2 regions of the Sphaerisporangium sp. NPDC005289 genome follow, and region 2 is predicted to be linked to the other one. Evidence: riboswitches for the same ligand, from Rfam matches in the RefSeq annotation. Region 2 holds a riboswitch; the other holds the start of a gene.
The links. Region 2 has a riboswitch for glycine ahead of gcvT (glycine cleavage system aminomethyltransferase GcvT). Riboswitches for the same ligand answer to the same signal wherever they lie in the genome.

Region 1: another riboswitch for glycine. It lies ahead of gcvP (aminomethyl-transferring glycine dehydrogenase); the one in region 2 lies ahead of gcvT (glycine cleavage system aminomethyltransferase GcvT).

The regions. Positions count from the first base shown of each region.
Region 1 covers NZ_JBEXGS010000015.1:5,942-21,556, reverse strand. The annotation lists gene thyX (FAD-dependent thymidylate synthase) at 1-867, shown strand, start outside; gene ABZT47_RS24925 (hypothetical protein) at 973-1,278, opposite strand; gene ABZT47_RS24920 (globin domain-containing protein) at 1,470-2,693, opposite strand; gene ABZT47_RS24915 (gamma-glutamyl-gamma-aminobutyrate hydrolase family protein) at 3,247-3,933, shown strand; gene ABZT47_RS24910 (acyl-CoA dehydrogenase family protein) at 4,003-5,184, opposite strand; gene ABZT47_RS24905 (methyltransferase domain-containing protein) at 5,334-5,924, opposite strand; gene ABZT47_RS24900 (CDP-alcohol phosphatidyltransferase family protein) at 6,196-6,774, shown strand; gene ABZT47_RS24895 (mannose-1-phosphate guanyltransferase) at 6,870-9,371, shown strand; gene ABZT47_RS24890 (FHA domain-containing protein) at 9,725-10,228, shown strand; gene ABZT47_RS24885 (MerR family transcriptional regulator) at 10,241-10,915, shown strand; gene ABZT47_RS24880 (bifunctional nuclease family protein) at 11,047-11,517, shown strand; gene ABZT47_RS24875 (MerR family transcriptional regulator) at 11,754-12,287, shown strand; glycine riboswitch at 12,479-12,605, shown strand; gene gcvP (aminomethyl-transferring glycine dehydrogenase) at 12,775-15,615, shown strand, end outside.
Region 2 covers NZ_JBEXGS010000008.1:234,119-249,733, reverse strand. The annotation lists gene ABZT47_RS16850 (alpha/beta hydrolase) at 1-225, shown strand, start outside; gene ABZT47_RS16845 (hypothetical protein) at 360-554, opposite strand; gene ABZT47_RS16840 (FAD-dependent monooxygenase) at 679-1,935, opposite strand; gene ABZT47_RS16835 (TetR family transcriptional regulator) at 2,023-2,613, shown strand; gene ABZT47_RS16830 (hypothetical protein) at 2,632-3,510, opposite strand; gene ABZT47_RS16825 (GntR family transcriptional regulator) at 3,702-4,424, opposite strand; gene ABZT47_RS16820 (glutamine synthetase family protein) at 4,569-5,915, shown strand; gene ABZT47_RS16815 (aldehyde dehydrogenase family protein) at 5,917-7,266, shown strand; gene ABZT47_RS16810 (3-oxoacyl-ACP reductase) at 7,333-8,097, shown strand; gene ABZT47_RS16805 (gamma-glutamyl-gamma-aminobutyrate hydrolase family protein) at 8,109-8,819, shown strand; glycine riboswitch at 8,838-8,935, shown strand; gene gcvT (glycine cleavage system aminomethyltransferase GcvT) at 9,071-10,162, shown strand; gene gcvH (glycine cleavage system protein GcvH) at 10,159-10,548, shown strand; gene ABZT47_RS16790 (L-serine ammonia-lyase) at 10,708-12,084, shown strand; gene ABZT47_RS16785 (hypothetical protein) at 12,071-12,265, opposite strand; gene ABZT47_RS16780 (glycoside hydrolase family 11 protein) at 12,807-13,928, shown strand; gene ABZT47_RS16775 (TetR/AcrR family transcriptional regulator C-terminal domain-containing protein) at 13,993-14,643, opposite strand; gene ABZT47_RS16770 (alpha/beta hydrolase) at 14,740-15,573, shown strand.

The DNA.
Region 1 (15,615 bases), on a different contig from region 2:
GTGATGATCGCAGGCACCGCGCCGCGTCCTTCCGAAGCGCTCATCCCTCCCTCGCTACGTCGCGGCCTCGGTGTATGGACGTCCATGCAAAGGCTTCGCCTCATCAAGGAGACGGACACGTGCTACATGTGCTCCGGGACCTTTCCTCGCGAGCGGCTGGCGCTTGATCATGTCATTCCCGTCGCCGCGGATCTGCGAAGGGCCCTCGATGACGGCAATCTCGCACCGGCCTGTCCGCCATGTCATCGGCGCAAGAGCGATGCGGAGCAGTCATTGGCCAAGCGTGGAGGCAAGGTCGCCGTCGCGAAAGCCGACTCGGTGGTGTCCGTCGAGGACGATGGCGAAGAGATGACCTACGACCTTTCCGTCGAGGGTCCCTGGCACAACTTCCTGGCCAATGGCATCGTCGTTCACAACTCCTACAACGAGGAAAGCGGGAGATACAGGGAGCTTGCGCCAGATTTCTATGTCCCTGGGCGGGAGAGGAAGTTGGTGCAGGAGGGGAAGCCGGGGCGCTATCAGTTCGTCGAAGGGGACGACGAGCAGCACAAGCTGGTGGCCGAGGCCATGGAGCGGTCCTATCGCGCCGCCTACGCCGCCTACCGCGAGATGCTGGAGGCCGGCGTCGCGCGGGAGGTCGCCCGGGCCGTCCTGCCCGTCGGGCTCTACTCCTCGATGTACGCCACCTGCAACGCCCGGTCGCTGATGCATTTCCTGTCCCTGCGCACCAAGGACGAGCGCGCGAGCGTGCCGTCGTTCCCGCAGCGCGAGATCGAGATGGTGGCCGAGAAGATGGAGGCCTTCTGGGCGGGGCTGATGCCGCTGACGCACGCCGCGTTCAACGCCGCCGGCCGCGTGGCCCCCTGAGCCGCCGGCCCGCGTGGCGCTCTTAGCCGCCTGCCACGAAATTCCGGGGGCCGCCGGCCGCGTGGACCCTCGGCCGCCGGGCCGCGCGCGCCTTCGCGGCCGCGGTCATAAGGCGGGCAGGACGTAGACCTCGGCTCCCGGGGGTAAGGCGCACGACAGGCCGCCGAGGCGGCGGGCGTTCTCGCCGCAGACGAACATGCTGATGTGGCGGCGGATGCCGCCGTACTCGTCGCACAGCCGCCGTTCGAGCTTGGGGTGGGTGCGGCGCAGGGTGGTGAGCGCCGCGCCGAGCGTCGGCCGTTCCTCGCCGGAGCCGGCGACCGCGAAGACGCGCACCTCGCTCGCTCCGCCGCCCCAGTGCCACAGCGTGCTCGGCAGCACGAATGTCACGAGCGTGACCGGTCGGGCCATGGGAGTCAGGGTGCCGCCGGGACGATGAGGAGGGCCGTGGAGCCGGGGGGACAGGGCCGCCGGGTGACGGCGGCGAGCAGCGTGCGCCGCATGATCGCCCCTTCCTTTCGCGGTGCCGGGCACCCATCGCCGGTCCCCCGGCCGGCGTGGTGGCCCGATCGACGTGGTCGGCCGCTGCGCGCGGATCGGCATCATCGTGCCACGTTGTGCGGGTGCTCGCCGGGCTCCGCGGGATTTGGTCGATCGGTTCGTCCGTATCCTCCTGCCGTATCTGGTTGGCGGAGCGAAGGAGCCCGTCCCTCGGCCGGGCCGGGGTCGCGGTGGACGCGCGCCGGGGGCACGCCGTCGTGCTGCAGGCGGCGCACGGTCTCCTCGACCATGGCCGGCGGCCCGCAGACGTAGACCTCGTGGTCGGCCCAGGAGTGGAAGCGCCGCACCACGTCGGGCAGCGGCCCGCGGATGCCGTCGTAGGCGGGGTCCCCGGACACCACGGGCAGGATCCGCAGCCACGGGTAGCCGGCCTCCATGCGGATCAGGTCCTGCAGGTCGTAGAGCTCGGCGGCGGTGCGCGCCCCGTACAGCAGGTGGATGTTGGGGCGCAGGCCCGAGGCGATGACGTGCTCGACGATGGCCTTGACGGGGGCCAGGCCGGTGCCGCCGGCGACGCAGAGGATGTCGCGCGGGGGGTCCTGCCGGGGCGGGGTCATGGTGCCGACCGGCGGGCCGAGCAGCACGGTGTCGCCGATGCGCGTGTGGGAGACCAGCGCCGTGCTGACCCAGCCGCCGCGCACGGCGCGCACGTGCAGCCGGATGGTGTTGTCCGGACGGGGCGCGTTGGCGATGGAGTAGCTGCGCCACACCCGGGGCCAACGGGCGACCTGCACGTCCACGTACTGTCCGGGGACGAAGGTCATCGGTGTGCCCGGGCGCAGCGTGATCACGGCGATGTCGGGCGTGCGCAGCTCGTGGTCGACGACCTCGGCCAGCCACCAGGCGGGGGAGACCCCGGCCTCGGCCTCCGCCGCCTCGATCATGATGTTGGCCGCGGTGGTGTAGGCGGCCACCCACGCCGTCTCGACCTCGGTGGTCCAGGCGTCGCCGCAGAACCGCCGGATCGTCGCCATCAGCGCGTTGCCCACGGCGGTGTGGTGCTCGGCGAGCACGCCGTACTTGCGGTGGTCCCGGCCGAGCTGCCCCAGGTAGGACCCCAGGCTGTCGGGGCTGTCCAGGCTCCACACGATGCGGGTGAGCGCGGCGAACAGCCGGTCCCGCTGGAGGTCCATGGCGGGAGGGAACATGCACCGGAGCTGCGGGCTCTCAGCGAACAGCCGCCCGTAGAAGTAGGCGACGGCCCTGCCCATGACGGGCTCGATGGCGGAGAAGCTTTCCTTGATGAGACGCGGATTTAACGACATTTCTTGACGCCACCCTAAATGACCGGATTTCTAGCCGATCTTGTTGTTTCACCTCCCAGACGGTCCGGGTCGTGAGCGTCCGGCGGCCCCGGCGCGTCCGATCGCTCGAAATGGAGTCTTCCATTCCCACATGAGCCTCACAACCGTTTCACCACAAGGTGACGTGAAAGGGAACTGTTCGTAATCGATGAGTGATTACCCGTAATCGGCGATCCGGAAATAGGGGAAGAGATATGAAAAGGAGTCGCATTCACTTTTACCTGCCATTCCTGGTGACCGAACAAGCCTGGTCAAGACCCGTGCGTCTCGCTCCGCGGCTCCCGGGCGCCCCCACCGGACGGTCGTCGCCGGCCGGCGCGAGGATGGCCCCGCCGGACGGTCCTGCGTGATACTGATGGGGCGAACGGGACAGAAGATGCGGAAGTGACGTGACTGATACCGGGATACGTGACATACCCGAAATGTTGTGCGCCATGATGGGTGCGCCACTGCAAACGGGCTGGGTGCCGCTGCGGCTCAGCGGTACGACCTTGCGCGAGCCCCTGGAGACCGCATGTCCCGACCACTGATCGGTATCACCACCTACTTCGACGCCGCCCGCTGGGGCACCTGGGTGCGCGAGGCGGTGCTGTCGCCTCCCGCCTACGCCAAGGCGGTGGACAAGGCCGGAGGCGCCCCGGTGCTGATCCCCCCGTTGAGCCTGGGAGCGATAGACGGCTACGTGCGCGGCCTGTCCGGGCTGATCCTGGCCGGCGGAGTGGAGGTCGACCCCGCCTCTTACGGCGAGGAGCGCGAGGAGCGGGTGGAGGAGCCCGAGCCGCGGCGCGACCGGTTCGAGATCGCCCTGGCCGGGGCGGCCATCCAGGCCGGCATCCCGGTCCTCGGCGTGGCCCGCGGCATGCACATCCTGAACGTCGCGCTGGGCGGCACGCTCATCCCGTGGCTGCCCGACGCGGTGCACCACGAGCGGCACGCCGCCTCGGCGCCGCACGTCCTGCAGGTCAGCGTGTCCAGCAAGGTGGGCAAGGCCGTGGGCGACCGCATCGAGGTGGCCATGCCGCACCACCAGGCCCTGCGGCGGCTCGGGGACGGGCTGCTGGCCATCGCCTGGGCCGACGACCAGATCATTGAGGCGGTGGAGCTCCAGGGCCACCGGTTCTGCGTGGGCGTCCAGTGGCACCCCGAGCGCGCTGACGACAACCGCCTGGTGGACGCCCTGGTCGAGGCCGCCATGCCCTGACGCCCCGGCAGGGGCGCCGCGGCGTCGGCGAGCGAACTCGGAGGGCGTCGGAAGCGCGCCTGTGGGGCGTCAGAAGCTGCGGGGCAGGCCGAGGACCTGCGTCGCCAGGTAGTTGAGCAGAAGCTCCTCGGTCACCGGCGCCACCCGGCCGACGCGGGCGTCGGCGAGCAGCCGGGCCACCGGGTACTCCAGCGAGTAGGCCATGCCGCCGTGGGTCTGGAAGGCGTGGTCGGCCGCCTCCCACGCGGCCTGCGAGGCGGCGAGCTTGGCGATGTTGGCCTCGGTGGCGCACGGCAGCCGCCGGTCGAACAGCCACGCCGCCTTGTAGAGCATCAGCCGGGCCAGCTCGATCTTGGCCTTGACCTGCGCCAGCGGGAAGGCGATGGCCTGGTTGGCGCCGATGGGGCGGCCGAACACCTCCCGCTCCTTGGCGTAGGAGACCGCCACGCGCAGCGCCACCTCCGCGCCGCCGAGCGCGCTCGCACCGAGCAGGATGCGCTCGGGGTTGAGGATGTCCCACAGCACCAGGGCGCCTTGGTCCACCTGGCCGACCACGCTGGTGGCCGGGAGGCGCAGGTCGTCGATGAAGACCATGTTGGACGGGGTGGTGTTGGCGCCCATCTTGGGGATCGGGCGGTAGGACAGCCTGCCCGCCGCCACCGCCTCGGGGACGTCCACCAGGAAGACCGTCAGGCCGTTGGTGCGGGGCTTGGCCTCGGCGGCGGGGATGGTGCGGGTCACCAGCAGCATCCGGCTCGCCCGCTGGACCCCGGTGATCCAGATCTTCTGCCCGTTGACCACGTACTCGTCGCCGTCGCGGCGGGCGAAGGTGGAGATGGCCAGGGAATTGGACCCGGCGTCCGGCTCGGTGAGCGCGAAGCAGGTCTCGGCCTCGCCGGTGGCGAGCTTGGGCAGCAGTTCCGCCTTCTGCTCGGCCGTCCCGTGGCGGGCCAGGGTCAGCGCGCCGAAGCCGGGCGTCAGCACGTAGGTGAACGCCGAGCCGCCGGCCGAGCCGGAGGCCGACAGCGTCTCGGTGGCCACGGCGAGCTCCAGCAGGCCCTGGCCGCCGCCCCCGTACTCCTCGGGCACCGCCAGGCCGAGCCAGCCGCCCTTGGCCAGCTCGGCCCAGATCTCCTCGGGCCACCGCTTCTCCGCCTCGCAGCGCTGCCAGTAGTCCATGTCATAGCGCGCGCAGATCGCGGCGACGCCCCGCTGGACCTCGCGGGCGCTCTCCGGAAGCGTGAAGTCCACCTTGATCTCTCCTATCCCGTCGGCCGCCCATGGTAGAACGCCGTTCGGTGCGCGGGCGAGGGGGCCGCGCCGCGGGAACAGGATGATCGGCGGGACGCGCCGCCCACGCGCGGCGAGCGGGCGGACGGCGCGGCCGGGGGAGCGGTGGGTCAGCGGCGCGGCCGGCGAGCGTGGTAGACGAAGGCCGGCGGCACGTTGCCCCAGACGGTGCGGCTGGGCACGACCTCCTCGAAGGCCTCCAGCAGGCGGCGGCGGAAGCGGATCGCGGGCGGCAGCGTGCGGGCGTGCACGTAGGCGAAGGTGGTGAAGGCCCCGTCGGGGGCGAGCGTCTCGGTGATCGCGCCGAGCAGCCGGTCCTGCAGCCGGGCCGGGAACGCCGCCCAGGGGAGGCCGCTGACCACCGCGTCGACGCGGTCCAGGCCGTGCTCGGCGAGCAGGCCGGGCAGGGTCACGGCGTCGGCCACGATGACCTTGGCGCCGGGGTGGCGGTCACTCAGCCGCGCGGCGAGCGCGGGGTTGATCTCGATGGCCAGATGGTGCCCGCGGCCGTCCAGCCGCCGCTGGATCTCCTCGGTGAACACGCCCGTCCCCGGGCCGAGCTCGACGATGACCGGGTCACCGCGCTCGGGCACCGGCGCGGAGACGGCCCGCGCCAGGCGGCGCGAACTGGGCGCCACCGCCCCCGTGGTGCCGGGCGCCTTGACGAACTGCCCGAAGAACAGTGCTGCATCGTTGGCCATGGCACTGACATTAAGCCCCAAAACGGTCCGCTCGCTTCCGCCGTCCGGCCGATCTCATGGTCCCCTGGAGGATGCCATCTCCGCCTTGAGGAGGATGCCGTCTTTGCCGGAAATATGCCCGTCTCGCCGCCTGGGCGGCGCGGAGGACCGCGGCCCCACGATACGGCCACCGCGAGGCGCGCCGCGCCCGGGCGGCACGGCTCGCCCCCGCCGCCGCTCGCCGTCGCGCCCGGGTAGGGTCGGCACCAGGTTCGCGAGGGGAGAGTCACGGGTGAAATCGGCGGAGGACCGCATCTGGACGGTTCCGAACATCCTGAGCATGCTGCGGCTGCTCGGCGTGCCCGTCTTCCTGTGGCTGGTGCTCGGGCCCAAGGCCGACGGCTGGGCGCTGGTGCTGCTCATGCTGGCCGGCTTCTCCGACTGGCTGGACGGCAAGCTCGCCCGCGCGTGGAACCAGACCAGCAGGCTCGGCCGGCTGCTCGACCCCGTCGCCGACCGGCTGTACATCCTGGCCACGCTCATCGGCCTGACCCTGCGCGAGGTGATGCCCTGGTGGCTGGCCGCGCTGATCATCGGCAGGGACGTGGTGCTCATGCTCGGCGTGCCCGTCCTGCGCAGGCATGGCTTCGGCCCGGCGCTGCCGGTCCACTTCCTCGGCAAGGCGGCCACCGCCTGCCTGCTGTACGCCTTCCCGCTGCTGTTCCTGGCCTCCCACGACGGCTGGTACGCCGACATGGCCCGGATCATGGGATGGGCCTTTGCCATATGGGGAACAGGTCTGTATTGGTGGGCGGGGGCGCTGTACGTGGTTCAGGGGCGACGGCTCATCGGAGGGGCGAGCCGGGCATGAGTGGTCGTGGGGCGCGCCCCGGCGGGTCCCGGCGGCGAGTGCCCGCGCGGGCCTGACCGTGTGCCCACCGTGACGAGACAGCCGGAGGGTGATCTGTGAAGGCCGTCGTGATGGCGGGCGGGGAAGGCACTCGGCTGCGGCCGATGACCGCCAACCAGCCCAAACCGCTGCTCCCCGTGGTCAACCGGCCGATCATGGAGCACGTGCTGCGCCTGCTGCGGCGCCACGGCTTCACCGAGACCGTCGTCACCGTGCAGTTCCTGGCGGCCCTGGTGCGCAACTACTTCGGCGACGGCGACGAGCTCGGCATGAGCCTGCACTACGCCACCGAGGAGATCCCCCTCGGCACCGCCGGCAGCGTGAAGAACGCCGCCGACAAGCTGCGCGACGAGCGCTTCCTGGTCATCTCGGGCGACGCGCTGACCGACATCGACCTCACCGACATGATCAGGTTCCACGAGGAGAACGGCGCCCTGGTCACCATCGGCCTCAAGCGGGTGCCGAACCCGCTGGAGTTCGGCATCATCATCGTCGACGAGCACGGCAGGGTGCAGCGCTTCCTGGAGAAGCCCACCTGGGGCCAGGTCTTCTCCGACACCGTCAACACCGGGGTGTACGTGATGGAGCCCGAGGTGCTCGACGAGGTCGCCCCCGGCGTGCCGGTCGACTGGTCGGGCGATGTGTTCCCCAGCCTCCTGGCCCGCGGCGCCCCGCTGTACGGCTACGTCGCCGGCGGTTACTGGGAGGACATCGGCACCCACGAGAGTTACCTCAAGGCCCAGGCCGACGCCCTGTCGGGACGGGTGCGGCTGGACGCCGACGGCTTCGAGCTCTCGCCGGGGGTCTGGGTGGCCGAGGGCGCCTCGGTCGATCCCGACGCCGTCCTGAAGGGCCCGCTGTACATCGGCGGCTACGCCAAGGTCGAGGCCGGCGCCGAGCTGCGCGAGTACACCGTGCTGGGCGACAACGTCGTGGTCAAGGAAGGGGCCTTCCTGCACCGCGCCGTCGTCCACGACAACGTCTACATCGGGCCGAGCGCCCACCTGCGCGGCTGCGTCATCGGCAAGAACACCGACGTGATGACCGGCGCCCGCATCGAGGAGAACGCCGTCGTCGGCGACGAGTGCGTCATCGAGGCCGAGGCCTACGTCTCCTCCGGCGTCAAGATCTACCCGTTCAAGACGATCGAGGCCGGCGCGGTGGTCAACACCAGCGTCATCTGGGAGTCGCGCGGCCAGCGCAGCCTGTTCGGGCCGCGCGGCGTCTCCGGGCTGGTCAACGTCGAGATCACCCCCGAGCTGTGCGTGCGGCTGGCCAGCGCCTACGCCACCACCCTGAAGAAGGGCGCCTCGGTCATCACCTCCCGCGACTCCTCGCGGGCCGCCCGCGCGCTCAAGCGGGCGGTGATCAGCGCGCTCACCGCGAGCGCGATCAACGTGCTGGACCTGGAGGCCGCGCCGCTGCCGGTGGCCCGCTTCCACACCTCCAACGAGACCGCCTCGGGCGGCATCGCGCTGCGCACCACCCCCGGCGACCCGCAGAGCGTCGACATCATCTTCATGGACGAGAACGGCGCCGACCTGTCCCAGGGAGCCCAGCGCAAGCTGGAGCGCGTCTTCTCCCGCCAGGAGTTCCGGCGCGCCTTCCCCGGCGAGATCGCCGAGCTGAGCTTCCCGGCCCGCGCGGTGGAGGACTACACCCGCGAACTGCTGCGCTGGGTGGACATGTCGGGCGTGCGGGACGCCGAGATGAAGGTCGTCATCGACTGCGCCGGCGGCACCTCCTCCCTGGTGCTGCCGAGCCTGCTCGGCCGCGTCGGCGTGGACGTGCTGACCGTGAACAACCGCCTGGACGACGCCTCGCCGACCGAGACGCTGGCCGAGCGGCGCAGGGACCTGCAGCGCCTGGCCGAGCTGGTCGCCTCCTCCCGTGCCGCGTTCGGCGTGCGCTTCGACCCGGTCGGCGAGCGCGTCTCGCTGGTCGACGAGATGGGCCAGCTCATCAGCGAGGAGCGCGCCCAGCTCGTCGTGCTCGACCTGGTCGCCGCCGAGCGGCGCGGCGGGCGGGTCGCGCTGCCGGTGACCACCACCCGCGTGGCCGAGCAGGTGTGCCGCTTCCACGGCGCCCAGGTGGAGTGGACCTCCACGGCCCTGGACGCCCTGACCGCGGCGGCGGCCGACCCCGAGCTGATCTTCGCGGCCGACGGGCGGGGCGGGTTCATCGTCCCGGAGTTCGCCCCCACGGTGGACGGCCTGGCCGCGTTCCTGCGCCTGCTCGGCCTGGTGGCGCGCACCCGCCTGTCGCTCAGCCAGATCGACGCCCGCATCCCGCAGGCCAAGATGCTCAAGCGCACCGTGCCGACGCCCTGGGCGGCCAAGGGGGCGGTCATGCGGTCGGTCGTGGAGGCGGCCGACGGATACCGCCTGGACACCACCGACGGCGTGCGGGTGGTGGAGGAGGACGGCGGCTGGGCCCTCATCCTGCCCGACCCCACCGAGGCCGTGACGCACTTGTGGGCCGAGGGGGAGGACCTGGACGTCGCCCAGAGCCTCCTGGAGCGCTGGGCGCGGGTCGTGGAGCACGCCGTCGGCACCTGACCACGGGCGACGTTCTGCCGCGAAACCAGCGATTCCGGTCACATTCGAACGGCGCGGCGCATGGACCGGAGGGCTGCCTGGACGGTAACTTTGGACCGGCGCGGCGAGCCGAGTCGACGTCAGAACGAGGGGCGAGCGCCGTGAATCCGAGCGAGCCCCCCGCCTGCCAGACCCGAGTGAGCCTGCGTCACAAGCATGTCCGAACCCGCGAGCCTGCCCTCATCTTGACCTTTGCGACTCATCAGCGTAAGTTGCGGCATTCGCAGTCTGAGCAACCATGAGAAGCGAAGATCCGAGGCACGCCGCCCAGAGCACCGTCGCCGCGACTTCGCGGTAGGAGGCCGAGCCGATCGATGCCGAGCGTCTACTGCACTCAGTGCGGGAATGCCAACCCTGAGGACGCCCGTTTCTGCTCACGGTGCGGGTCGCCGTTGAGTCGCGTCGAGAACACGCCGGGGGACACCACCTCCACGATCTCCCTGAGCGGGATCGAGGCGATGGACGGCGAGGCGACGGGCCAGACGCTCATCCCCGATCGGGCGGCGGTCGAGCAACTGCCGCCCGGTACGGCCCTGCTGGTGGTGATGCGCGGGCCGAACGCCGGGAGCCGCTTCCTGCTCGACAGCGATCTCACCACGGCGGGCCGTCACCCCGAGAGCGACATCTTCCTGGACGACGTCACCGTCTCGCGAAGGCACGCCGAGTTCTACCGGCGGGGCGCCTACTTCACCGCCCGGGACGTCGGCAGCCTCAACGGCACCTACGTCAACCGCGAGCGCATCGAGGAGCTGCCGCTGTCGGGCGGCGACGAGGTCCAGATCGGCAAGTTCCGGCTGGTGTTCCTCACGCGTGGGTGAGGAGGTGCGGTGATGGGCGCGCAGGCGGCGAGGGCGTTCATGAGCATCGGGGAGGTCCTCGAGGTCCTGCGGGCCGACTTCCCCGACGTCACCGTCTCCAAGATCCGCTTTCTGGAGGGCGAGGGGCTCATCGAGCCCCAGCGCTCCCCCTCGGGGTACCGCAAGTTCACCCACGCGGACGTCGAGCGCCTGCGCTACATCCTCACCGCCCAGCGCGACCGCTACCTGCCGCTGCGCGTGATCAAGGACCACCTGGACACCGCCGAACCCGACGGCGCCGGCCGCCCGCGCGCCGTGGGCGGGGAGGCGCCGGTGGCCGAGGTGCGGCTCAGCCGCGCCGAACTGCTGGCCGCCGCCGGGCTTGAGGAGGAGACCCTCGCCGAGCTGGAGGATTTCGGCCTGCTCACCCCGGTGGCCCGGTGGTACGACGCCGAGGCTCTGACCGTCGCCCGCGCCTCGGGCGCGCTGGCGAGGTTCGGCCTGCACCCGCGCCACCTGCGGGTGCTCAAGGCCGCCGCCGAGCGGGAGGCGGGGCTGGTCGAGCAGGCCGTGGCCCCGCTGCTGCGGCGCCGCGCGCCGTGCGCCGCCGGCCGCGCCGAGGAGACCGCGCGAGAGCTGTCCGGTCTGCTGCAGGACCTGCACACCGCCCTGGTCCGCACCGGCCTGCGCGGCATTCTGGGCCGCTGACGGAGCCGCCCGGACATTTCGGGGTGCGGGGATGTTACGTTGAATTTTGCGGCGATGGTCACGCCGCGAGCCGAGAGCCGCGAGGGAACGGGCCCGGAGCGGGGCGGCGACCCGATGAGACGGAGCAGCCTGTGTTGCAGATGGAGGTCGTGGGGGTCCGCGTCGAGATGCCCTCCAACCAGCCCATAGTCCTGCTCAAGGAGGCCAAGGGCGAGCGATACCTGCCGATCTGGATTGGGATGACCGAGGCCACGGCCATCGCGCTGGCTCAGGCGGAGGAGCCGCCCCCCAGGCCGCTCACCCACGACTTGTTCAAGGACGTGATCGAGGCTCTGGGCGTGCGGCTGACGGCGGTGAACATCGTCGCGCTGCGTGACGGAATCTTCTTCGCCGACCTGGTGTTCTCCAACGGGGTGGAGGTGAGCGCCCGGCCGTCGGACTCGATCGCGCTGGCGCTGCGCACCGGTGCGAGCATCTTCGCGAGCGAGGACGTCGTGCGCGAGGCCGGTGTGATCATCCCCGATGACCAGGAGGACGAGGTCGAGAAGTTCCGCGAGTTCCTTGACACGATCACGCCCGAGGACTTCGGCCGTGCGGGTTAGCCATTTCGGGCATTTACGCTTCACGACGCGCCGGGCGGGATCGTTGACTGAGCATCGCGCCAGTCCTACGGTGCAAGGGAACCCACGGTTGTAATTCACGAACCCCCAGATCAGACCGTGGGATGAGAGGAAGCCGGAGGTCCGCAGTGGCGGTCAGCAGCGGCGAGGGCAAGACGGCCGGCCAGCACGATCCAGTCCAGCGGCAGTCGGCGCGGGAACGCGCGGGCGAGCAGGGCCTGCTGTTCGACGAGCGGCCGGCGTCTCTGCCCGCCGACGTCGGATACCGCGGCCCGACGGCGTGCTCGGCGGCCGGCATCACCTATCGTCAGCTCGACTATTGGGCGCGCACCCAGCTCGTCGAGCCGTCGGTTCGCGCGGCGCAGGGGTCGGGATCCCAGCGGCTGTACAGCTTCCGCGACATCCTCGTGCTCAAGGTGGTCAAGCGGCTGCTGGACACCGGGGTGTCGCTCCAGCAGATCCGCACCGCCGTCCAGCACCTGCGCGAGCGCGGGGTCAACGACCTGGCGCAGATCACGCTGATGAGCGACGGGGTGAGCGTCTACGAGTGCACCTCGGCCGACGAGGTGATCGACCTGCTCGAGGGCGGCCAGGGCGTGTTCGGCATCGCCCTCGGCGGCGTGTGGCGCGAGGTCGAGGGCTCCCTGGCGGAGCTGCCGGGGGAACGCGCGGAGCCGGCCGGCCCGGACTCCTTGGAGGACCACCCAGGTGACGAGCTGGCCAAGCGCAGGAAGGCCCGCAAGACGGGCTGAGGCCGGAGGGCCGGGACGGGGAGTCTCCCTCCGCTGAGGAGGGCCGGGGGCTGTCGCACATATCCCAGAAGATCTACGGGGTGGTCGGGGTCTCTACATACCCGCCCTACAGGGATAAAACATGGCAAATCCCGAAATGTAGGGGTAACTCCCTACTCGGGGCGGGACGGTACGATTACCGGGAAAGCTGTTGACCCTGTGCGGGAGAGACCCGGGCACGGGCCGGCACCGCACCACCTGCGGCGCCGGCGAGTGACCCCGGGCGCCGAAGGAGCAACCTCCCCGGAATCTCTCAGGCCCACGTACCGCACAGGCGAGGCGACTCTGGAAAGTAGGCGTGCCCGCCAGGCGTGTCTCACCGACGGTGCAAATCCCCCGCAAGGGGATGAAGCTCTCAGGTCGCGATGAGGATGTCGCGCTGACAGAGGGGGAGATCCGGCATACGCGCGCGCTCAGCGCCGGTCTCTACCCCTTGTAGGAGGGCCCCATGACCGATCGGTCACCGCTTCGCGACCTCTTCGCACCGCCCTTCGCCACCCGGCACATCGGCCCGTCGGACGCCGAGCAGGCCCGCATGCTGGAGGCCGTGGGCTACGCCTCGGTGGCCGACCTGATCGCCGTCGCCGTCCCCGGCGCCATCCGCTCCGGCGAGCCGCTCGACCTGCCGCCCGCCGCGAGCGAGGAGGAGGCGCTCGCGGAGCTGCGCGCCCTGGCCGCCCGCAACCAGGTGCCCACCTCGATGATCGGCCTGGGCTACCACGACACGATCACCCCGGCGGTCGTGCGGCGCAACCTGCTGGAGAACCCCGGCTGGTACACCGCCTACACCCCCTACCAGCCGGAGATCTCCCAGGGCCGCCTGGAGGCCCTGCTCAACTTCCAGACCGTCGTGTCCGACCTGACCGGGCTGGACGTCGCCGGCGCCTCGCTGCTGGACGAGGCCACCGCCGCCGCCGAGGCGATGACCCTGGCCCGCCGCGCCGGCCGCGCCAAGTCCCCGGTGTTCGTCGTCGACGCCGACGCCCTGCCGCAGACCAAGGCGGTGCTGGCCACCCGCGCCGAGCCGCTCGGCATCGAGCTGGTCGAGGCCGACCTGGCCGCCGGGCTGCCGGAGGGGGAGCTGTTCGGCCTGCTGGTCCAGTACCCCGGCGCCGGAGGCCGGCTCAAGGACTTCCGCGCCGTGGCCGCCCAGGCCCGCGCCCGCGGCGCGCTCGTGGTCGCCGCCGCCGACCTGCTGGCCCTGACTCTGGTCGAGGCCCCCGGCACCCTGGGCGCCGACATCGCCATCGGCTCCTCCCAGCGCTTCGGCGTCCCGTTCGGCTTCGGCGGGCCGCACGCGGCCTACATGGCCGTGCGCGAAGGGCTCCAGCGGCAGATGCCCGGCCGGCTGGTCGGGGTGTCGCAGGACGCCGACGGGCGCCCCGCCCACCGGCTGGCCCTGCAGACCCGCGAGCAGCACATCCGCCGGGAGAAGGCCACCAGCAACATCTGCACCGCGCAGGTGCTGCTCGCGGTGATCGCCGGCATGTACGCCGTCTACCACGGTCCCGAGGGCCTGCGGCGCATCGCGCAGCGCACCCACCGGCACGCCGCCGTGCTGGCCGCCGGCCTGCGCGACGGCGGCGTCGAGGTCGTCCACGACGACTTCTTCGACACCGTCCTGGCCCGTGTCCCCGGCCGCGCCGCCGAGGTCGTCGCGGCGGCCCTGGACCGCGGCGTCAACCTGCGCCTGGCCGACGCCGACCGCGTGGGCGTCAGCTGCGACGAGAAGACCACCGGCGCGCACCTCCAGGCCGTCTGGGAGGCGTTCGGCGTGACCGGGGTCGTGCTGGACGACGTGGACACCTCCGCCTCCGACGCCCTGCCCGCCGGGCTGCTGCGCACCACCGGCTACCTGTCGCACCCGGTGTTCCACTCCCACCGTTCCGAGACCGCCATGCTGCGCTACCTGCGCAGGCTCCAGGACAGGGACATCGCCCTGGACCGGTCGATGATCCCGCTCGGCTCGTGCACCATGAAGCTGAACGCCACCACCGAGATGGAGCCCATCAGCTGGCCGGAGTTCGCCGGCGTCCACCCCTACGCCCCGGCCGATCAGGTCGAGGGCTACCTGCGCCTGATCGGCGACCTGGAGGGCTGGCTGGCCGAGGTCACCGGCTACGACGCGGTCTCCCTGCAGCCCAACGCCGGATCCCAGGGCGAGTTCGCCGGGCTGCTCGCCATCCGCGCCTACCACAGGGCCAACGGCCACGGCGAGCGCGACGTGTGCCTCATCCCGTCCTCGGCGCACGGCACCAACGCCGCCAGCGCCGTCATGGCCGGTATGCGTGTGGTGGTCGTGGCCTGCGACGACGACGGAAACGTGGACGTCCCCGACCTGATCGCCAAGATCGACAAGCACAGCGAGCGGCTCGCGGCCATCATGGTCACCTACCCCTCCACCCACGGGGTGTACGAGGAGACCATCACCGAGATCTGCGAGCGGGTGCACCAGGCAGGCGGCCAGGTCTACGTCGACGGCGCCAACCTCAACGCGCTGGTCGGCCTGGCCAAGCCCGGGTCCTTCGGCGCCGACGTCTCCCACCTCAACCTGCACAAGACCTTCTGCATCCCGCACGGCGGCGGCGGCCCCGGCGTCGGCCCGGTGGCGGTCCGCTCGCACCTGGCCGCCTACCTGCCCGGCGACCCCCTGGAAGAGCGCGCCGACGGCGCCGTCGGGCCGGTCTCGGCCGCGGCGTACGGCTCGGCGGGCATCCTGCCCATCTCCTGGGCCTACATCCGCATGATGGGCGCCGAGGGCCTCAAGGCGGCCACCGAGCAGGCCATCCTGTCGGCCAACTACCTGGCCCGGCGCCTGGCCCCGCACTACCCGGTGCTCTACACCGGCCGCGAGGGCCTGGTCGCCCACGAGTGCATCATCGACCTGCGCCCGATCACCAAGGAGACCGGCGTCACCGTCGACGACGTCGCCAAGCGGCTCATCGACTACGGCTTCCACGCCCCCACCATGTCCTTCCCGGTGGCCGGCACGCTGATGATCGAGCCGACCGAGAGCGAGGACCTGGCCGAGCTGGACCGCTTCGTCGACGCCATGGTCGCCATCCGCGAGGAGATCGCCAAGGTCGCCTCCGGACGCTACGACCGGGCCGACAACCCGCTGCGCGGCGCCCCGCACACCGCCGCGTGCCTGCTGGCCGACGACTGGAAGCACCCCTACACCCGCGCCGAGGCGGCCTACCCGCTGCCGTCGCTGCGGGAGGACAAGTACTGGTCGCCGGTCCGCCGCATCGACCAGGCCTACGGCGACCGCAACCTGGTCTGCGCCTGC
Region 2 (15,615 bases):
GTGACGCCGGCCAACCACGTGGGCAACGGGGTGCCCGTCCTGCTGCTGCACGGCCGGGAGGACGACGTCGTCCCGGCGACGCAGACCTTGGACCTCAGCAACGCCCTGCTGGCCTCGGGCCACCCCGTGACGACCTACCTCACGGCGGGAGGCCACGACGACGACCTCGGCCGCGAGGACGTCCGGCAGGTCGTCGCCTCGTTCCTCGCCCGCCTCCCCGGCTGAGCCCCTGATCGGCCCTCCCCGCTGAGCCCCTGAGCGGCGCCCCTCACGGGGCGAGGGCCACGGGCACGAAACCGGCCGCCACGCCCGCCGCGGACGCGGCTCGGCGCGCGGCGGCCGGCGGCCGCTCCGGAGCGTCAGTGGCGGACGCCGTACTCGCGGCGGATCTCCCGGGCGACCTCCTCCAGCCGGTCGCGGGTCTGGAGCAGCCGTGCCTCGGCCTCTTCGGTGCGGGCCTCGGCGGCCATGGCGCGGTTGCCGGTCTGCGCGCCGATCTGCCGCTTCGCGCGGGCCTTGAGCTGGCGCATCTTCCACTTGTCCATGAATTTCATCGCGCTTGCCTCCTCACCCGATCAACGTTCGTCCCCGCTCACTCCCCCGTAATCGGCGGGCTATGCGTGGTCGCGGACGGCGCGGAGGACCACCGTGCTCAGGAGACGGCCGGAGGGGCCCGGATCAGGAGAAGATCGTCCGCCGGACGGCGGGGAAGCGGCGGGCGGTGCGCAGGAAGGTCTTGAAGGCCAGCCTGGTCACGGTGCCGCCGCCGACGAACTGCCGGGCCGCGCGCAGCGAGTCGCGGACGGCGGCGAAGCCGTACTCACGCATCCGCTCCTCGTAGCCGGCGATCGCCTCGACCGGGTCCTGCCCGCTGGTGAGGGCCCGGCAGAGCAGGCCGGCGTCACGCAGGGCGGTGTTGGCCCCGACTCCGCGCATCGGCGTCATGCTGTGGACGGCGTCGCCGAGCAGGGTGACCGTGGTCGCCGGCCAGGGGCCGACGGGCACCGAGGTGCGGATCGGCAGCAGCGAGACGGTGTCGGGGTGGGACATGGTGACCAGCCGGCGCAGGTCGGGGTGCCAGCCCGTCATCATGCCGGCGACGGTGTCGCGCAGTTCCTCACCGGACAGGGCGGACGGGTCTCGCGGGTAGCGCCGTTGCTGCGCGGCGAACGCCCACAGGACGTAGCTGCCGGTGTTGTCGTACAGGGCGCCCTCCCTGTCGGTGCCGCCGATGACGCCGCGCGGCGGGGCGGGGGCCTCGCCGAGGTCGTGCGGGGCGCAGAACAGGCCGGCGCCCTTGGGCGGGATGACGTTGCTAGGCCGCTGGACCAGGCCCGGGTCGATCAGGTCGCGGGTGCGCGCGGTGAGCGGGAACTTGCCGGCCACCCCGAGGATGCCGGTGTCGACGCGCTGGGCGTGCGGCAGGTACTGCTTCCTGACCCGCGAGTTGCCGCCGTCCGCGCCGACCACGATGTCGGCGACGTCGCTGGTGCCGTCCCCGAAGAACAGCCGGACGCGCCCGTCGTCCTCCCGCTCGTAGCGCTCGAAGGTCTTGCCGAAGCGCACCACCTCCTCCAACCCGGACAGCAGGATCTGCCTGAGCGTGATGCGGCTGACCGAGTGGTGGTCGTCGACGGGGTCGTCGACCTCGGGCACCTGCATCAGCAGCAGTTCTTCGAGCTGTTCGGTGAGGAAGGCCAAGCCCTGGCCGCGCGCGCCGGTGGTGGCGACGAAGCTCTCCCAGAGCCATGGCGGCAGGCAGTCGTGCAGGGCCCGCGCGCCGTTGGGGTCGATGTGGACGCGATACCCCTGCAGCCGGTCGCCGGGGGTGCGGTCGCGTTCGTAGACGGTCACCTGGGCGCCCGCCTTGTGTAGTCCTTGTGCCAGGCAGAGGCCGCCGACGCCGCCTCCGATCACCGCTATGCGTGGGTTCATGTCCCCAACTATCAACCGTACGGATGATTGTGTCAACCGCACGGATGGAAATCTCATCCTTGAGGATGAGAGTGCTAGCGTGATCCCATGAGACGTGCCCCCGCCGAACGACGGCGCGACCCCGAGCGCACCAAAGAGCGCATCGTGCGGGCCGCCATCGAGGAGTTCGGCGCCAAAGGGTTCGCCGGCGCCCGGGTGAGTGAGATCGCGGCCAGAGCCGGGGTGAACAAGCAGCTCATCTCGTACTACTTCGGCGGCAAGGAAGGCCTGTACCGCGAGCTCACCGACCGCTGGCAGAGCGCCGAGAGCGGCTTCGCCGACCCCGCCGCCCCGCTCCCCGACCTGGCCGCGGCCTACGTCCGGGCCAACGCCGCCAACCGCGACTTCGGCCGCATGATGGTGTGGGAGGGCCTGACCGAGGGCGGCGCCGTCACGCCCGAGCTCGGCGAAGACCTGCGGCGCGATCTCGCGGACATGCGGCGGCGCCAGGCGGACGGCGAGTTCCCCGCCGACATCGACCCGGCGTGCCTGATGCTGGCCCTGTTCGCCCTGTCGAGCGCGGGCGTGGCCTTCCCGCATCTGGTGCGGGTGCTGTGCGAGGCCGACCCGGCCTCACCGGAGTTCACCGACCACTACGCCGACCAGGTCAGGCGTCTGGTGGCCCACCTGCGCCCGTGACCGGAGCGAGAGGGGCCGTCACGGGTGCCGGTGCGGCCGCGCGGCCGTCTCGCCCCTCTTCGCCGGCTCGCCTCTCTTCACCGCTTCGGCGGCCTTGCCGCTCTTCACCGCTTCGGCGGCCTTGCCGCTCCAGACCGAGGGCAGGTCGTGCCGGCCGGACACGAACTCCTGCACGGCGATCTTCGCCCTGATCACCGGACGGCGCCAGCGGATCTCCCGGTGCACCGCGGTGGCCATCTTGGACGCCCGCGGCCGCCGCGAGCCGGGGGCGAAGAACCAGCGCGCCCATGGGGACCCGGGACGCGCGAGCCGCACCGCGCCGACGATCAGCAGGACGGGGACGAACAGCCCCGCCAGGCCGGTCCAGATCTTGCCCTTGAGCAGCGTGACCACGGCGAGCGCGAGGTTGAGCAGCAGCAACAGGCCGGCCGACCACCGGCCGGCCGGCGAGGGCTCGGGCTCCTCCCAGCCGAAAGGACGCAGGCCCAGCAGCAGGAGCAGCGTCACCGCGACGGCCACGAACACCGCGTCGACCGACGTGCGCCCCTCCTCCGACCAGTAGACGTCGCGCAGGTGCAGGATCAGCGCGAACTCGTCCAGCACCAGCGCCGCGCCGACCCCGAACACCGCCGCGGTGCAGGCGTACCAGCCGGGGGACAGCCCCGCGGTGACCAGCCCGGCGACCCCGCCGAACATCATGAGGACCACGCCGAACACGACGTGGTGGACGTGGACGTCGCCGACGTTGACGTCGCGGAACCAGCCGACCTTGGCCCGGATCAGCCGCACGTTGACGCGCGTGAAGACGAACGTGACGATCAGCGCCGACAGGAAGCAGAAGAGCGGCAGCCGTCCGGTGTCGATGATCCGTTCGTGAAACCAGACTCCCACAGGCATCCCCCAGTACCGATGCTACGTACGGTCCCGGGGTCGTTGATCCACCGGGCCGTGCCGTCCGCTCCGCCGGCCGTCGTTCCCGCTCTCGGCCGGCCCTCTGTTCGACGATCGGGAGGGCGGCGCGGTGCCCGGAGCGGCGCCGGTTCCGGCGGCCGGGCGCGGCGTTCACAGCCGATCGCCGCCGGGGGCGTTCAGGCGAGGAAGGCGCGCAGGAGGGCGGCGGTGCCCTCCAGGTGCTCGACGACGGCCCGCCGCGCGGCCTCGGCGTCCCCGGCGAGGATGGCGGCGACCATCGCGGCGTGCTGCGCGGCGGCGTGGTCGATGTTGGGGCCGAGCACCGGGATGGCGTTCAGCAGGTCGGTGACCCGCAGCCGCGCGTCGGCGGCGGCCGAGGCCAGCAGCGCCGACCCGGTGAGCTCGGCGATGGACAGGTGGAAGGCGGTGTCCAGCCGCCGGTAGTCGGCCGGAGCGGCGTCGTTGACGCCGGCCAGCCTGCGCCGCAGCGTTTCGCGCTGCTCGCCGGTGAGCTCGGTGGCCGCCAGCACCTGGGCGGCGCCGCACTCGATGGCCATGCGGAAGGTCAGCGCGTCGTCCAGCTCGTCCGCGCCCATTTGCTTGACGGCCCTGCGCAGGTCGCCCTGGCGCGGGCGCGGGGGCTGGTAGACGACGAACGCTCCGCCGTACCGGCCGCGGCGCACGTCGAGGTAGCCGGCCTCCTGCAGGGCGCGGATGGCCTCACGCAGGGTGACCCGGCTGATGCCGAGCCGGGCGGCCAGCTCGCGTTCGGGGGGAAGCTTGTCGCCGGGCGCGACGACGCCGAGCTTGATGGCCTGCAGCAGCCGCTCGACGGTCTCCTCGAAGGCGTTGCCGGCGCGGACGGGCCGCAGGAGCGCGACGAGCTGGTGCCCGTCCATCACGCCCTCCCCTGAAACGGTCCCAATGGTTCGAGATTAGTCCATTCCGCTGCTGGGGCGGGGCGGACCGTTGACGGGGGGCCGCCGCTGGTGCTTGCATGCCTCCAATGGTCTGTTTCCAGACTTTTGCCGGAAGGGGACACGGTGCTCACCGTCGACCAACTGCGTGAAGAGGTGTCCGCCGGGCGGGTCGACACCGTGCTCCTTGCCATCGCCGACATGCAGGGACGCCTCCAGGGCAAGCGGCTGTCCGCGCGCTACTTCCTCGAGGAGGTGCTGCACCACGCCGCCGAGGGATGCAACTACCTCCTCGCCGTGGACATCGACATGAACACCGTCGACGGTTACAGCATGTCGTCCTGGGAGCGGGGGTACGGCGACTTCGTGATGCGCCCGGATGTGTCCACCCTGCGCCGGGTGCCCTGGCAGGAGGGCACGGCCATGCTGATGGCCGACCTGGTCTGGGAGGACGGCTCGGACGTGACGGCCTCGCCCCGGCAGATCCTGCGCGGGCAGACGGCCCGGCTGGCCGAGCGCGGCTGGGCGGCCTACGTGGGCACCGAGCTGGAGTTCGTCGTCTACAACGACGGCTACGAGACCGCGTGGTCCAAGGCGTACCGCGACCTGACCCCGGCCAACCAGTACAACGTCGACTACTCCCTGCTCGGCGGCGCGCGCGTCGAGCCCCTGCTGCGCCGGGTCCGGCTCGGCATGGAGGGCGCGGGCATGTACGTCGAGTCGGCCAAGGGCGAGTGCAACCTCGGTCAGCACGAGATCGCCTTCCGGTACGCCGAGGCGCTGACCACCTGCGACAACCACGTCATCTACAAGAACGGCGCCAAGGAGATCGCCGCCCAGGAGGGCATGTCGGTCACCTTCATGGCCAAGCCGAACCAGCGCGAGGGCAACTCCTGCCACATCCACATCTCGCTGCGCGGCGAGGACGGCGAGCCGGTCATGGCCGGGGACGGGCCGCACGGGCTGTCCCGGCTCGGCGAGCACTTCATCGCCGGGCAGCTCGCCGCGATGCGCGAGCTGACGCTGCTGTACGCGCCGAACATCAACTCCTACAAGCGGTACGTCCCCGGAAGCTTCGCCCCGACGGCGGTCAAGTGGGGCGTGGACAACCGCACCTGCTCCCTGCGCCTGGTCGGGCACGGCCCCTCGCTGCGCGTGGAGAACCGCGTGCCCGGCGGCGACGTCAACCCCTACCTGGCGGTCTCCGGCCTCATCGCGGCCGGGCTGTACGGCATCGAGCACGAGCTGCCGCTGGAGGAGGCCTGCACCGGCAACGCCTACACGGCGGGCGCCGAGACCGTGCCGTCGACGCTCCGCGACGCCCTGGCGCTGTGGGAGGGGTCGAAGATCGCCAAGGACGCGCTCGGCGAGCAGGTCGTCGAGCACTACGCCAACAACGCCCGGGTCGAGCTGGCCGCCTTCGACGCGGCGGTGACCGACTGGGAGCTGTTCCGCGGCTTCGAGCGGATGTGACATGACCATGAAGATCATCAACCCTGCCACCGAGACCGTGCTCGCCGACGTCGAGCTGGCCGACGTCGCCGAGACCGACCGCGCGGTGGAGCGCGCCAGAAAGGCCTTCCCCGCCTGGCGGGAGGTCTCCCCCGGCGACCGCGCCCGCCTGCTGCGGCGCTTCGCCGACCTGGTCGACCGGCACGGCGAGGAGCTGGCCGAGCTGGAGCTGGCCAACTCCGGGCATCCGATCGGCAACGCCCGCTGGGAGGCCGGCAACGTCCGCGACGTCCTGCACTTCTACGCGGGCGCCCCGGAGCGCAACCATGGCAAGCAGATCCCGGTGCCGGGCGGGGTGGACATCACCTTCGCCGAACCGCTCGGCGTCGTGGGCGTGATCGTGCCGTGGAACTTCCCCATGGTCATCATGACCTGGGGGGCGGCCCCGGCACTGGCGGCGGGCAACACGGTCATCGTGAAGCCCGCCGAGTGGACCCCGCTCACGGCTCTGAGGCTGGCCGAGCTGGCCTTGGAGGCCGGCCTCCCCGAGGGGGTGCTCCAGGTCCTGCCTGGGGCAGGGGAGGTCGCGGGGGCCCGGCTGGTCGACCACCCGGGCGTCAACAAGATCGTCTTCACCGGGTCGACGGAGGTGGGCAAGCTCATCACCGCCCGGGCGGCCGAGCAGGTCAAGCGGGTGACGCTGGAGCTCGGCGGCAAGAGCGCCAACGTGGTCTTCGCCGACGCCGACATCGAGCGGGCCGCCGCCACCGCCCCCTCGGCCGTGTTCGACAACAGCGGGCAGGACTGCTGCGCGCGCTCGCGCATCCTGGTGGAGCGTCCGGTCTTCGAGGAGTTCCTCGACCGGCTGGTCGCGACGGTCGGCGGCCTCGTCGTGGGCGACCCGCGCGACCCCGGCACCGCCATGGGGCCGCTGATCAGCGCCGAGCACCGCGACCGCGTGGCCTCGTTCGTGACCGGCACGCCGCACTTCCAGGGGACGTGCCCGGACGGGAAGGGCTTCTGGTTCCCGCCGACCGTGCTCACCCACGAGTCGCTGGACGAGCGCGCCTACACCGAGGAGATCTTCGGGCCGGTGGTCAGCGTCGTCCCCTTCGAAGGTGAGGCCGAGGCCGTCCAGATCGCCAACGACACCCGGTACGGGCTCTCGGGGTCGATCTGGACGCGGGACGTCGGGCGGGCCCTGCGGGTCGCCCGCGCCATCGAGGCCGGCAACCTGTCGGTGAACTCCCACTCCTCGGTCCGCTACTGGACGCCGTTCGGCGGGTTCAAGCAGTCGGGGCTCGGCCGCGAGCTGGGCCCGGACGCGCTGGCCGCCTTCACCGAGACCAAGAACGTCTTCATCGCCCACTGACCGCCGCCGTCCCACCGCCCCGGCCGGGGGCCACGGGAGTCCACCAGCACCAGGGAGTACCTCACCATGCAACGTCTGCGCGACCGCGTCGCCGTCATCACGGGCGCGGCGGGGGGCATCGGCCTCGCCACGGCCCGCCGCTTCGCCGAGGAGGGCGCCAAGGTCGTGTGCGCCGACCTCGACGAGGAGGGCGGCGCGAAGATCGCCGAAGAGGTCGGGGGCATCTTCGTCCGGACCGACGTGACCAGCGAGGACGACGTCGCCGAGATGTTCCGCACGGCGTTCGACACCTACGGCTCGGTGGACGTCGCCTTCAACAACGCCGGCATCTCACCACCCGACGACGACTCCATCCTGACCACCGGCATGGACGCCTGGCGGCGGGTTCAGGACGTCAACCTGACCAGCGTGTACCTGTGCTGCAAGCACGCCATCCCGTACATGCGGCGGCAGGGCAAGGGTTCGATCATCAACACCGCGTCGTTCGTCGCCGTGATGGGCTCGGCGACCTCCCAGATCTCCTACACCGCCTCCAAGGGCGGCGTGCTGGCCATGTCCCGCGAGCTCGGCGTGCAGTTCGCCCGCGAGGGCATCCGGGTCAACGCCCTGTGCCCGGGACCGGTGAACACCCCGCTGCTGCAGGAGCTGTTCGCCAAGGATCCCGAGCGGGCGCAGCGGCGCCTGGTGCACATCCCGCTCGGCCGGTTCGCCGAGGCGTCCGAGATCGCCGCCGCGGTCGCCTTCCTGGCCTCCGACGACGCGAGTTTCATCACCGGCGCGGAGTTCCTCGTGGACGGCGGCATCTCCGGCGCCTACGTGACCCCGCTGTAGCCTGGTCGACCATGTCGCGACCCGTCATCGGCATCACCTGCTACGTCGAGCCCGCCGCCTTCACGGTCTGGCGGATGCCGGCGGCGCTGCTGCCGTACACCTACGTCGAGCACGTCGAACGGGCGGGCGGCCAGCCGGTCATCCTGCCTCCGGCGGGCGACCCGGCGTCGCTGGCCGGCCGGCTGGACGGCCTCATCGTGGCCGGCGGCGGGGACGTCGACCCGGCCAGGTACGGCGAGCGCCCGCACCCGCGGACGGGCTACGTCCGCGAGTCCCGCGACGAGGCGGAGTTCGGGCTGGTCGGGGCGGCGCTCTCGGCCGGGCTCCCCTTCCTCGGGGTGTGCCGGGGGATGCAGGTGCTGAACGTCCACCTGGGTGGCACCCTGCACCAGCACCTGCCGGACGTCGTCGGGCACGACGGGCACTCTCCGGCCCCCGGCGAGTTCGGCCACCTGCCGGTGCGCCCGGTGCCGGGCACCGCCCTGTCCAAGGTCCTCGGGGACGGCGAGGTCGCCGCCGCCCACTACCACCACCAGGCCGCCGATCGCCTCGGCGACGGCCTCACGGTCGCGGCGACCTGCGAGGACGGCACCGTGGAGGCCGTGGAGCTGGCGGGCCACCCCTTCGCCCTGGCCGTCCAGTGGCACCCCGAGGCGGGCGAGGACGGCCCGCTGTTCGAGGCGCTCGTCGCCGCCGCGACGGCGGGCGATCGGCATTGGTAGGGTGGGCGGGAACACCGATGATCCCGTGCGGGAGAGCGTCCTGACATCCGGTCAGGACCCCTGAAGGAGCAAGTCCTCCCCGCGAACCTCACAAGGCAAAGGACCGCGCGGGCCAGGTGATCTCTGGAAAGCAGGCCCTCTCCGTGGGGCCTCGCCGAAGGTGAAAGTCCGGTAAAACCCGGGCGAAACTCTCAGGCACCGATGACAGAGGGGGAGGATGCTCTCATCCAACCCTGTCTGAGGTGCGCATCATGTCCCGACCCACACCGCTCCGCGAGGTGCACGAGAGCCTCGGCGCGACGCTCACCGACTTCGCCGGCTGGCTGATGCCGCTGCGCTACGGCAGCGAGTCCGCCGAGCACAACGCGGTGCGCACGGCCGCCGGGCTGTTCGACCTCTCCCACATGGGCGAGATCTTCCTCACCGGGCCGCAGGCGGGCGAGGCGCTGGACCACGCGCTGGTGGGCAGCCTGTCGACGCTGGAGCCCGGCCGGGCCCGCTACACCATGATCTGCGCGCCCGACGGCGGCGTGCTCGACGACCTGATCGTCTACCGCCTGGCCGCCGAGGAGTACCTCGTCGTGGCCAACGCCTCCAACTACGAGCAGGTGGCGGCCGAGCTCACCGAGCGCGCCGAGGGCTTCCAGGCCGAGGTGCGCGACCGGTCCGCCGAGTACGCGCTGATCGCCGTCCAGGGGCCCCGCGCGCAGGAGATCCTCGCCACGCTCACCGACGCCGACCTGCCCGGCCTGAAGTACTACGCGGGCCTGCCCGGCACCGTGGCCGGCGTCGAGGCGCTCATCGCCCGCACCGGGTACACCGGCGAGGACGGCTTCGAGCTGTTCGTCGCCGCGGGCGACGCCGTCACGCTGTGGCAGGAGCTCACCAAGGCCGGCGACTCCCACGGCCTGCGCCCCGCCGGGCTGTCCGCCCGCGACACGCTGCGCCTGGAGGCCGGCATGCCGCTGTACGGCAACGAGCTGAACGCCGGGCTGACCCCCTTCGACGCCGGCCTCGGCCGGGTCGTACGGTTCGATAAGGCCGGCGACTTCGTCGGCCGCGCGGCGCTCGCGCCGCTCAAGGACGTCCCTCCGCGCCGGCGCCTGAGCGGCCTGGTCGCGCGGGGCCGCCGAGTGCCGCGCCACGGCTATCCCGTGGTGCTGCTGACTGACGGCACCGTCGTTGGAGAGGTCACCAGCGGCGCGCCGTCCCAGTCCCTCGGCAAGCCGATCGCGATGGCCTACGTGGACACCAACGTGTCCGATGGGCTCGCGGTCGACATCCGTGGTACCCATGAACCGGTCGACGTGATTGACCTGCCTTTTTACCGGAGGAGCAAGTGAGCAGCATTCCCGAGGAGCTCAGCTACACCAAGGAGCACGAGTGGGTGGCCGGCCTCGACGACGGCCTCACCGTGACCGTGGGCATCACGGCGTTCGCCGCCGAAGCGCTGGGTGACGTGGTCTTCGTGCAGCTGCCCGAGGTGGGCGGCACCGTCGAGGCGGGCGACGCGGTGGGCGAGGTGGAGTCCACCAAGTCCGTGAGCGACATCTACGCCCCGCTCACCGGCGAGGTCGTGGAGGTCAACCAGGTCGTCGTGGACGACCCGTCGCTGGTCAACTCCGACCCCTACGGCGACGGCTGGCTGTTCCGCGTGCGCGTCGAGGGCCCCCACGAGGACCTCCTCACCGCCGAGGAGTACACCACGGTCACCACCGCCGAGTCCTGAGTCCTGCCGTCCGTTCACCATCCCCGTCCACCCACGACGACTCTCGCCGGCCGGCCGCCCGGACCGGCCGGCGCCACCACCGCATGACCTGTCCCGCGCGTACCCGGCGCGTATGGGGGCATCCCTCGCACGACATCGCTTCCAAGGACGGAATGATCAATGGCGATCAGCGTCTTCGACCTGTTCAAGATCGGCATCGGGCCGTCCAGCTCGCACACCGGCGGCCCGATGGCGGCGGCGCACAAGTTCGCCCGCGGCCTGCACCAGGACGGCCTGCTGGAGAAGACCGCCCGGGTCGAGGCGATCCTCTACGGCTCGCTCGGCCTGACCGGCAAGGGACACGGCAGCGACAAGGCGGTGCTGCTCGGCCTGTCCGGCGAGAAGCCCGAGCTGGTCGACGTGGACACCGTCGATGAGCGCCTGGCGAAGATGCGCGACACCGGCACCATCGAGCTGTACGGCACCCGCGAGATCCCCTTCGTCGTCGGCGAGCACCTGGTGTTCGAACGCAAGATCTCCCTGCCCGGCCACCCCAACGGCATGCGCTTCACCGCCTTCACCGCCGAGGGCGAGCAGGTCCGCGAGAAGGTCTACTACTCGGTGGGCGGCGGCTTCGTGGTGGACGAGAACGCCACCGGCGCCGACCGCATCAAGGCCGACGACACCGAGCTGCCCCACCCGTTCACCTCGGGCGCCGAGCTGCTGCGGCTGTGCTCCGAGACCGGGCTGTCGATCTCCGGGCTCATGCTGGAGAACGAGAAGGCCTTCGGGCGCACCGAGGCGGAGATCAGGTCGGCCCTGCTGAACCTCTGGAACGTCATGTCCGAGTGCGTGCGCCGCGGCACCGCCAAGGAGGGCGTGCTCCCCGGCGGCCTCAAGGTCAAGCGGCGGGCCAACCAGATGCTGCGGCGCCTGCAGAGCGAGTCCCCCGAGAAGGACCCGCTCCAGACGATGGACTGGGTCACCCTGTTCGCCCTCGCCGTCAACGAGGAGAACGCCGCCGGCGGCCGCGTCGTCACCGCCCCCACCAACGGCGCGGCCGGCATCATCCCCGCCGTGCTGACGTACTACGACCGCTTCACGCCGCTGTCCGACGACGACGGCGTCATCCGCTTCCTGCTCACGGCCGGCGCGATCGGCGTGCTGTTCAAGGAGAACGCCTCCATCTCCGGCGCCGAGGTCGGCTGCCAGGGCGAGGTCGGCTCGGCCTGCTCCATGGCCGCGGCGGGCCTGACCGAGGCGCTCGGCGGCACCCCCGAACAGGTGGAGAACGCCGCCGAGATCGGCATCGAGCACAACCTCGGCCTGACCTGCGACCCGATCGGCGGCCTGGTGCAGATCCCGTGCATCGAGCGCAACGCGGTCGCCTCGATCAAGGCCATCACCGCCGCCCGCATCGCCCTGCGCGGCGACGGCCGCCACTTCGTCGCCCTCGACAAGGCCATCAAGACCATGCGCGACACCGGCCGCGACATGCTCGACAAATACAAAGAAACCAGCCGAGGCGGCCTCGCCGTCAACGTCATCGAATGCTGATGGGCTGCAGAAGATCGACCACGGAAAGCCCGGTCTCCCCACCCACCAGTCTCAGCGCGACCTCCGCCCGCGCGGCGAGATCCAGAGGGGCCAGCCGCTCCACCTGGTCGGCGTGCACGATGCGATCCAGTCCGGCGCCGACCAACGGCGCGGCCGTCCGTAGCGAGGCTTCCAAGGCCACCCGTGTTAGCCTGTTGTACACACTTAGAGGGGCACCGCCCGAGCGGCCACTGCCCCTCTTTTTCATTTCATCCTCCGGGTCAGGGCCAAGGCGTGACGACACGCGACTCCAAGAAGGCGCGGGTCCTCTGACCGACCTGCGATGAACGGTGTGGTCGCAGAGCGGCGGCCAGGGCGCCGAAATTGATTCGGCGTTTCTCCGAAATTTTCATCTGGTGGGCCTGACCGTGATCAGTGGGATATGGCCGTTGAGCAGCCATAGGCCTTGCCTGGCAAGGTGGCGACTTTCGGAAGCTTTCGGTGGGCGTTGACAGGGCGGCGGGATCGGGCGAACACTGTCGCCGCTGACAGGCTCAACCGCTGTCGATCCGGGTCGCCTGCCACGACCAGGGCTTCCGGTCGTCGGCCGACGATGACCGGCCGACCTCCGCGTCGTACGACGCCGCGCGCCGTGGCCGTCATCCCGGTCACCGGCGGCGTCCCCGCCGGGTCCTGCCACGCCGCCTGGCCCGCGCCAGCCTTAACGAGGAGGAAGCGCGCACATGAACGACGTCCCCATCCGCCCGCCGGTCCGTCACCGTAGCCACACCAGAGTGCTCATCGGCCGTGCCTGCACCATGGTGCTCTCGCTCGTCTCCGCCATGACGTTGCTCCTGCCGGGCACCGCCCACGCGGCCATCACCAGCAACCAGACCGGCACCAACAACGGCTACTTCTACTCGTTCTGGACCAACGGCAGTGGATCGTCGTCCATGACCCTGGGTAACGGCGGGAACTACAGCACCTCCTGGAGCAACGTCGGCAACTTCGTCGCCGGCAAGGGGTGGAAGCCCGGCGCGCGCAGGACGGTGACCTACTCCGGCAGCTTCAACCCCTCCGGCAACGCCTACCTGGCGCTGTACGGCTGGACCAGGAACCCGCTGGTGGAGTACTACATCCTGGACAACTGGGGCACCTACCGGCCCACCGGCAGCTTCAAGGGCACCGTCACCACCGACGGCGGCACCTATGACATCTACGAGACCACCCGGTACAACGCCCCCTCCATCGAGGGCAACAACAGCACCTTCAACCAGTACTGGAGCGTCCGCCAGTCCAAGAAGACCGGCGGCACCATCACCACCGGCAACCACTTCGACGCCTGGGCCCGCTACGGCATGAACCTCGGCAGCCACGACTACCAGATCCTGGCCACCGAGGGCTACCAGAGCAGCGGCAACTCCAACATCACCCTGGACGGCTCCAGCCCGTCGCCGACTCCCACGCCGACGCCGACGCCGACGCGCACTCCCACGCCCAACCCCACCCCCTCGGCCACGCCTTCGCCTTCCCCCAGTGGCGGGAGCGGCCCCTGCCGCGTGTCCTACACCAAGAACGAGTGGAACAACGGCTTCACCGCCAACCTCACCGTCACCAACACCGGCGGCAGCGCGATCAACGGCTGGACGGTGACCTGGTCCTTCTCCGCCGGACAGCAGGTCACCAGTTCGTGGAACGCCGACGTCAGCCAGAGCGGCTCGACGGTCACCGCCCGCAACGTGTCCTACAACGGCTCACTGGCCCCCGGGGCGAACACCACGTTCGGCTTCCAGGGCACCCACACCGGCAGCAACCCCAACCCGACGGCCTTCAGCCTCAACGGCTCGGCCTGCACCACCGGCTGACCTGAACGGCCTCAGCAAGACGAACGTGGGGAGCGGGCGGTGGAGCCCGCTCCCCACGCGGTTTTCACGACGGAGAGGCGGTGTTCCGGCGTGCCAGGGCGGCGGCGGTGCCGTCGATGAACGCGCGCAGCCCGTGGTCGAAGGCGCGCTCGCCGAACGGGCCGCCGCCGTCCCGGACGGCCGCCAGCAGGATGGCCGGTATGTCGTCCTCCGTCGCATCGGCGGCCGCGGCCGGCCGCTCGGGCTCGGTCTGCTGTTGCAGGACCGAGCCGATGACGTAGTGGCTCAAGGCCGTGATGGTGTGCAGGGCCAGCGCCGGGGTGAAGCCCCGGGCGACCATGCCGGACAGCTCTTCCTCGAACAGCCGGAGCGTCACCGGGGACCTCCCCCGAGCGCCTGCGACGATGCGCGCGCCGTCGCGGTGGGACAGCAGTGAGGCACGGTACGCGCGGGCGCGGCGGTCCAGCCAGTCCTGCCAGGACTCCTCCTCCCGGGGCGGCCCCATGCCCGCCGCCCGGATGATCTCGTCCCCCATCGCGTCCAGCAGTTCCTGCTTGGTGCGGACGTGCCAGTACAGAGCCGGTGACTGGACGCCCAGCTCGGCGGCGAGCCGGCGCACCGTCAGCCCGTCCAGCCCCACCTCGTCGAGCAGGCGCAGCCCTGTCTCGACCAACGTCTGACGGCTCAGGCCGGGCCGTTTGTCGTTCGCTCGCATCGTTGACACCTTAGCAGCGCTAAGTTACCTTATCGCTGCTAAGGAGAACTGAGCACTGCTAAGGAGCGCCCCGCTCCCCCAGCTTGAGGAGGCACCGTGCTCGTCACGACATCGGCGGACGGCACCGACGTCCGCGCCTACGACGAGGGCAAGGGTCCGGCCGTCGTGCTGCTCGGCCCCGGTCTGGACGACGGCACGCGCTGCCGGCGCCTCGCCGGCGTCCTGGCGACCCGCTTCCGCGTCCTGCGCCCGCACCGCCGCCAGTACCGCATGGACCTCAAGCCCGACCCCCGGCTCGGCGGCTCCCCCTGCACGATCGCCGAGGAGGTGCAGGACGTCATGGCGCTGGTGCGAGCGGTCGGCGAACCGGTCGTCCTCTACGGCCACTCCGACGGCGGCGTCGTCGCCCTCGAAGCCCTGGCCGCCTCACCATCGTCGTTCGCCGGGGCGGTCGTCTACGAGCCCGCCGCCGTCATAGGGCCGCCGCTGAGCGGCGAGGACGGGCACATCCTCACGCAGGCCCGGGCCGCCCTCGCGGCGGGGCGGCCCGGCAAGGCCATGGCCGTCTTCCTGCGCGGCTCGGTGGGGATGCCCGGCCGGCAGGCCTCACTGGCCGGGCTCGCGGTGGCGCTGATCCCCAGGTACCGCAGGCTCATCCCCGGCCAGCTCGACTCTCTGGACGCACTCGACCGGCTCGGGGTGCGGCTCGGCACCTACGCGACGATCAAGGTGCCGACCGTGCTGCTCGGCGGCGACCGCAGCCCCGCTCACCTCGGCGAGCGGCTCGACGCCATCGAACGCGTCATGCCGCACGCCGAGCGCGTCATCATGCGCGGCCGCGACCACGGCGCCGACCTGAGAGACCACGAACAGGTCGCCGGGATCATCCAGCGGCTCGCGGACAAGGTGCTCCACCCCTCGACGGGCTGACGCTGCACGGAGAACTCGAGCGCACCCCCCGGTTCTCCGTCA